DNA from 3 places in the Paraglaciecola psychrophila 170 genome. Region 2 is predicted to be linked to each of the others. Evidence: riboswitches for the same ligand, from Rfam matches in the RefSeq annotation. Region 2 holds a riboswitch; each other region holds the start of a gene.

Region 1 (2,278 bases), 1.6 Mb from region 2:
TCGGCTTAAATCTCCAGCCAATGCCATGATGGCTCCTGCAATTGCGCCTGCACCTTGAAGAAAACGACCCACTACAACCCAAGTTAAACTATCAGCGGTCGCTGCCACAAGACTGCCGATGGCAAAAATAACTAAACCGCCTGCAATAACTGGTTTTCGGCCAATTTTATCTGATAGCACCCCCATTGGGATCTGGAGTAAGGCTTGTGTTAAGCCGTAGCCACCTATTGCTAGTCCGACAAGAAAAGCCGAATAATCTGGATAGGTTTTGGCGCTAATAGCTATAACTGGCATCACCATAAATAAGCCAAGCATGCGAAGCACATACACAAAGGCAAGAGAAAAAGCGCTGCGAAGTTCGGTAGAATTCAAAGTGGAGACTGTCTAATAAAAGTTAAAAAATTCGGATAATAATATATAAAGAGTCTAACATGTTTTTTTAATTCCCAACACAATTGGTCGCTTTGTATTATGATTTTATTGCTTATTAATCACATGTTTTTTTGATTACAGATTTTGAATCGCTAGTCGTTTATATTTAAAAGTCCTTGTGTCAATTTTATTACTCTGTCTATAATGGTTTTTTCTTGTCGGAGTGCTAGTGTTTTTTACTGAGGTGAAAAACATAAGCTGAGACCGTTAATTCGGGATCCGTTGAACCTGATCGGGCTAGTACCCGCGAAGGAAACAAGCGTAATGTTATTGAGCATAGCCAATTTAAATTTGGCGCGTTTAAAACAGTACTTACCCAGTAAGTTGTATTTATGGCATCAGATTTAGTGATGTCAAATTATCAACAATTGGTGCTTTTCAACATCATACCTCTCCAGACAAGCAACTTCATTTTTTAACACTATGGAAGATTGCTAATGTCAAAACGTCGTCAAACCCGTGCTAATGCACAACAATTTATTGATAACCTTAAACCACTATTACACCCTAATTCCCGCAAAGTATACTTAGCGGGAAGCCATCACAATATCCAAGTGGGTATGCGGGCTATTTCCCAAACTGACACCATCTTGGGTGGTACTGAAGACAATCCTGTCATCGAAACTAACCCGGATATTATGGTGTATGACTGTGCCGGTCCTTATTCAGATCCTGAAGCTAATATCGACGTTCGCAAAGGATTAGCCAAACTTCGTCACAATTGGATCATGCAGCGGGGAGATGTTGAACAATTACCTCATGTCAGTTCGGGTTATACCCAAGAGCGTATGACTGATGATGGTTTAGAACATTTACGTTTTGACTCTATTGATAAACCACTTAAAGCCAAAGTAGGGCAATGTGTTACCCAAATGCACTATGCCAGAGCGGGCATTATTACCCCTGAAATGGAATATATCGCGATCCGCGAAAATATGGCTCGTGAGGAAGTAACTGACGATGTTTTAACCCAAAAAGCACCCGGCAATGCCTTTGGCGCTTTGATGGGGCAGCCGATTACTGCTGAGTTTGTGCGTGATGAAGTAGCTCGTGGCCGAGCTATCATCCCGGTTAATATTAATCACCCAGAAGCTGAACCCATGATCATTGGTCGTAATTTTTTGGTTAAAGTAAACGCTAATATAGGTAACTCTGCGGTGACTTCTTCCATTGAAGAAGAGGTAGAAAAACTAGTTTGGTCAACTCGTTGGGGTGCTGATACGGTAATGGATTTATCCACTGGGCGTTATATTCACGAAACTCGCGAGTGGATCGTACGTAACTCCCCTGTGCCTATTGGCACCGTGCCGATTTATCAAGCGTTAGAAAAAGTCAATGGCGTGGCAGAAGACTTAACCTGGGAGGTGTTTCGGGATACTTTGATTGAACAAGCTGAACAAGGAGTGGATTATTTTACTATTCACGCAGGTGTATTATTGCGTTATGTGCCAATGACAGCCAAACGCTTAACCGGCATTGTATCCCGAGGTGGTTCTATTATGGCCAAGTGGTGCCTGTTTCATCATAAAGAAAGCTTTTTGTACCAGCATTTCAGAGACATTTGCGAGTTATGTGCCGCTTATGATGTGTCTCTGTCGTTAGGCGATGGAATGCGTCCGGGTTGTATTGCTGACGCCAATGACGAAGCACAGTTTGCTGAGCTTGATACCTTAGGTGAACTAGTCAAAATTGCGTGGCAATATGATGTGCAGACCATTGTTGAAGGTCCCGGCCATATTCCTATGCAATTGATTAAAGAGAACATAGACAAGCAGCTTGAAATTTGTAGTGAAGCTCCCTTTTATACGTTAGGCCCACAAACGACTGATATTGCCCCAGGTTATGA
Region 2 (2,278 bases):
TTGTCCGTTTACCCCGCCCATTTTATAACTGCGCAATAAACTTAGGTATAACATACTGTTGTTAGCCACTTTTTGGTGATAACTAATTTCAGCTCCCCAATCACTATGGTCAATATCTTCATCAATTAAATTGGAATCAACATAATCGAGTGTTTGTGAGGCTAAACGTAAACTTGCAGTAACCCATTTTTCATCTGATAACATATATTTATATTGACCAAATAAAGCACTGTCTAGTCGATCCACCTGGCTTTCAAACGGTGCTGCTAACCAAGTATATTCTCGAGTTAAGTCTTCTGCTTTGTCTGCAAAATAAAAACCAACTACCCAAGAATTAGCTTTATCACTTTTACTGGATAGTCTTGCTTGAACTGTATTGTCTTCGCGCTCCCGAAAGTAATAATCGGTAGATGAATATTCCCAGCCTGGCGCTATGCCTACAAAACTCCAATCCTCATCATAACCATAAGCTAAATCGGCTTGCATAAAACTGCTTTGAAGTTGAACATTAGCCCAATCTAAGCCTTGATAATCTATAGTAAGACCAATTGCCTCACTCTGTTGTTTATCAAAGCCAGGCTCATCAGATAAGGTTGTTCTATCTCTATTGAGTGAAAAAGCATCATATCCATTGTCTACATCAATCAGATGAATAACTGTGTTGATAGATAAGTCATCAGTTACCTGCCAATTAAGCTTAGCTCGCGCAGTTGACTCATCCACGCCATTAGTATCGTCACGTCCCAACCAAGTATTTTCAACAAACCCGTCACTGGTATTTTGATGAACTGATAGTCGGTAATCAACGCTGTCGCTAAGACCACCGCCTACTGCGGCCCCTATTTGCCAACTACCATAATTAGCAACACCAAACTGAGCATCGATACTGGTTTGATCTGACGCATCTTTGCTTAAGACATTTATCATGCCAGCAAGACCATCAGCACCAAAGCGCGCACTATTTGGGCCTTTGAATATTTCGACTTGTTCGATATCAAAAGTACTCGCTCCAGCGAGCAAACCAGAATAATTGATACCATCAACCAGATAACCCACAGAAGGGTTGATTGGATCAGTAAATTGGCTACGTTCACCAATGCCGCGAATTTGTACAAAGCGTCCACGGCTAGCGCCGCTGGCAAAATTCACGTTAGCAGCGCGATTCAATAGATCTTCGAGATGTTGCGCTTGGCGCTGGTATATAACTTGCTCATCAAGAACAGAAATACTTGTAGCCATTTCAGATAAAGGGGTTGCAGATAACGCACCTCGAACAATAATGCGTTCTAATTCATTGAGTGTAGAAGGTTGTTCATCAGTGTTTTGCGCAGCTACATAAGAATTGATTAAACATAGGCTGATTAAGCTAGCCAAAGGCTTTTTGCTAAACTTCATTTAAAAGGATCTCTTCATTATAGGTTGAAAAGATCCGGTAGTACGGCAGGTAAATGGGGAAAATATCTGACCATTCCTACGCCGGCATTATCCGGATCAGGTATAAGGGTTATGAGTATTTCTCAAATCTCAGCCAAAAGGCTCCCCTTGGTTGCTAAATACAGGTTTGTTAGATACTCCGTATTTTGCGTGAGCAGTGTAACAGGCACATAAAGCTTCGCAATAGATGAATAGGCATTTGGAACAGCAAAATAGTATTTATTTTGTTAATTTTAGTTTGACTATTTTATGATCTGAGAAAAAAGAACCTTCTTGAGTAAACCATACTTCAGCATTTGAAGCCACGCACACCCCCTCAACTTGCCCATAACCTGAAAGTGCGAATGTCTTGTGCAAGCTAAAATCTCTATTAAGAATAGCCATGAAGGGCGAAAAACCTCCCATCCCATTTAACTTATAACCAACCAAAATAAATTGATTATTTTTTCTATCAAAATCCCCACCTGTAATGACACCTGGTAATCCCATTATTTCACTTACAGGGTCAACATACTGTGTTGCCTTTATTTTATTGAGTTGGTAGATAAATAACGTGCCGCTGTTCCAGCTCTTGGAAAATAAGAACAAGCTGTCACCCAAATTAATTAACGTTTCAGCGTCGTAATCATGATTTAGATACTCGTTATTATTAATTGAATTATTGATATAAAATAAATTTAATGATTTATCATTGGTTGTACTTTCGCTGTCTTTTTTAGGCGTTAACTTTTTGGGCACTATTTTAGGCGTTACTTTTTTAGGTACTATATGGATCTGCACAAACTTTCGCTTACCTTTATTGTTACCTACATCACCGATATAAAAATTTTGGCTATCTCCCGTT
Region 3 (2,278 bases), 1.2 Mb from region 2:
CACATGCTTTAACTTTTATAACCCGACACTGAATTCCCTCCGAATTTCAGTATCGAACCTTATCAGAACGACCGGTCAAGATAATTGTCGCTAGCTGGTCAAGTTAATTGTTGCTTAATACTTTATAAAAACAAGAGCACGCTGCGCGCCATCGTCCCGCGCGGCGTCCGCGTGATGGTCTTGTCTCGAATCCCTTCGAACCAGATACTCTTTTTCAACAGCAAAAAAGAGTATCTAGACAAAATGGACAGAACCATTTTGAACATCTGCAAGATAGCCCAAAGCGCAAAGTATAAGGATGTACTTTGTAAAATGCCGCTCGCGACTAAAGTTTTTAACCGCAAAAAATGGCTTGGTCTATGTGCGCCAACCTCGTTGTCGTTAAGGATGTATCCCTTCACGCTCCACTCAAATGAATTCCCCGCGCGGCGTCCGCTGTCATTTACCCCAAAAATAAGCCATTTTAGCTGAAACTTTAAAGGCGGAAGAGCAGTGGCGGAGCCACCAAAGATGATATCGACAAAGTCGATTCTCTTAAGATGGGTGATTTTGTGATTATTTCAACGAACCTGACCCCGCAGGTTCGCAGGTTTTAGATTCATATTGGTATGTATTTAATCACCAACTAATGAAGTGAGTTATTCAAACATCCCACCTTTGAGGCATAAACGAGTTAGCGTCAACGTCCATAATTGCACTTAGTATAGATTGAGAAAACTGGGCAAAAGGCTACTCAATCAGCTTTTGTACTATTTTCTCTCCCTGCCAGGCGCTAGAGGTAAATGTAAGTATTCTCTTGTTAGTGATGTCAGTTACCTTTTAAATTTATCATTATCAAAGGTTGTATCTGACTTAGATGCGGTCTCTCTTTTTTAACAGATATCTTTCAACATGACAGGTCATTAAACTTGGAAAGATAGTTTAGCACTCAGCATTGTAAACATTTCACGTTTTGCTGACCTCGATTAACTACTAACATTGTTATATTGCGCTTTTAATAAAACTTGTTATTATCAAAAAAATAGTCGGGGAGCCTTTAAGGCTGAGATTGCATATCGCGAGACCCGTTGAACCTGATTCAGTTAGCACTGGCGTAGGGAACTAATTACTTGTTTTGTATGATTTACTCTTCAGCGTTTTTAAATCTTCAGCTCGATATAGTTCTTACGCGTCAACGTTAGGAGCTTTATGTCAAATATTATAGTTACTCCCATCAAAGCACCGCTTGCTACCCAAACAGGGTCTCCCGAAACACATTTTTCTGTGACAGATAGAGCTTATGCTTCATCTACGCCTATTGTGTTAACAATTGCAGGATCTGATAGCGGTGGTGGTGCAGGTATTCAGGCCGATATTAAAGCGATATCCGCAACAGGAGGCTATGCCTGTTCAGTCATAACGGCCATCACCGCGCAAAATACCCTGGGCGTGTCAGCTATTTTTCCTATTCCGCTAGAATATGTCGAAAAGCAGTTAGATGCGGTTTTTACTGATTTGAACGTTGTTGCCGTCAAAGTCGGCATGTTAGCTGAGTCTGGCATTATCAATCTAGTAGCCGCTAAAATAAAACAGTATCAACCTGCATTTTTAGTCGTAGACCCTGTCATGGTAGCGACCAGTGGCGACTTGTTGTTAGAAGTATCCGCGATCAGCACCCTCAAAACTGAATTACTACCACTCGCCGATATTATTACACCCAACTTATCCGAAGGTGCCGCCCTGATAGGCGTTGATACACCAGATAACGCAGCAGATATGCTTAACATGATCACAGGTCTTCGACAGTTGGGTGCAGCAACAATATTGCTTAAAGGGGGACACCTTGAACAGGATGAAAACAGTAATGATCTACTTATATTTCCCGAACAGGTTCACCACTTAACGGCAAAACGTATCCACACTCGTAACACCCACGGTACGGGTTGTTCGCTGTCTTCGGCTATTGCCTCTTATTTAGCACAAGGGCATGATTTGTTACGGGCAGTGCAGCTTGGCAAACAGTATATCTCCGAAGCTATTGCTCATGCCGACGAATTATCAATAGGCAAAGGTCATGGGCCGATTAATCATTTTTTCAGTGGCCATGCTGATGTCCGTTGATAAACAGCTGCTATCAGGCCAAAACAATGCCGTTAGTATAGACATCGTTGACGGTTACCTGCGCTATCACGACAGCGCTGATGTGATCCTGGCAAGGCTCAACATTCACATACCTGCGAGAGCCTGGACCTGTATTTTGGGACGTAGCGGTTGCGGCAAAAGTTCTTTATTGCGCTAC

The links. Region 2 has a riboswitch for thiamine pyrophosphate ahead of C427_RS15060 (TonB-dependent receptor). Riboswitches for the same ligand answer to the same signal wherever they lie in the genome.
Region 1: linked by a shared signal. The riboswitch ahead of thiC (phosphomethylpyrimidine synthase ThiC) and the one ahead of C427_RS15060 (TonB-dependent receptor) in region 2 are both predicted to bind thiamine pyrophosphate.
Region 3: linked by a shared signal. The riboswitch ahead of thiD (bifunctional hydroxymethylpyrimidine kinase/phosphomethylpyrimidine kinase) and the one ahead of C427_RS15060 (TonB-dependent receptor) in region 2 are both predicted to bind thiamine pyrophosphate.

The regions. Positions count from the first base shown of each region.
Region 1 is NC_020514.1:5,085,666-5,087,943, reverse strand. It holds gene C427_RS22395 (MFS transporter) at 1-372, opposite strand, end outside; TPP riboswitch at 582-704, shown strand; gene thiC (phosphomethylpyrimidine synthase ThiC) at 870-2,278, shown strand, end outside.
Region 2 is NC_020514.1:3,446,605-3,448,882, forward strand. It holds gene C427_RS15060 (TonB-dependent receptor) at 1-1,395, opposite strand, end outside; TPP riboswitch at 1,452-1,553, opposite strand; gene C427_RS15065 (hypothetical protein) at 1,654-2,278, opposite strand, start outside.
Region 3 is NC_020514.1:4,605,029-4,607,306, forward strand. It holds TPP riboswitch at 1,017-1,117, shown strand; gene thiD (bifunctional hydroxymethylpyrimidine kinase/phosphomethylpyrimidine kinase) at 1,189-2,100, shown strand; gene C427_RS20165 (ABC transporter ATP-binding protein) at 2,054-2,278, shown strand, end outside.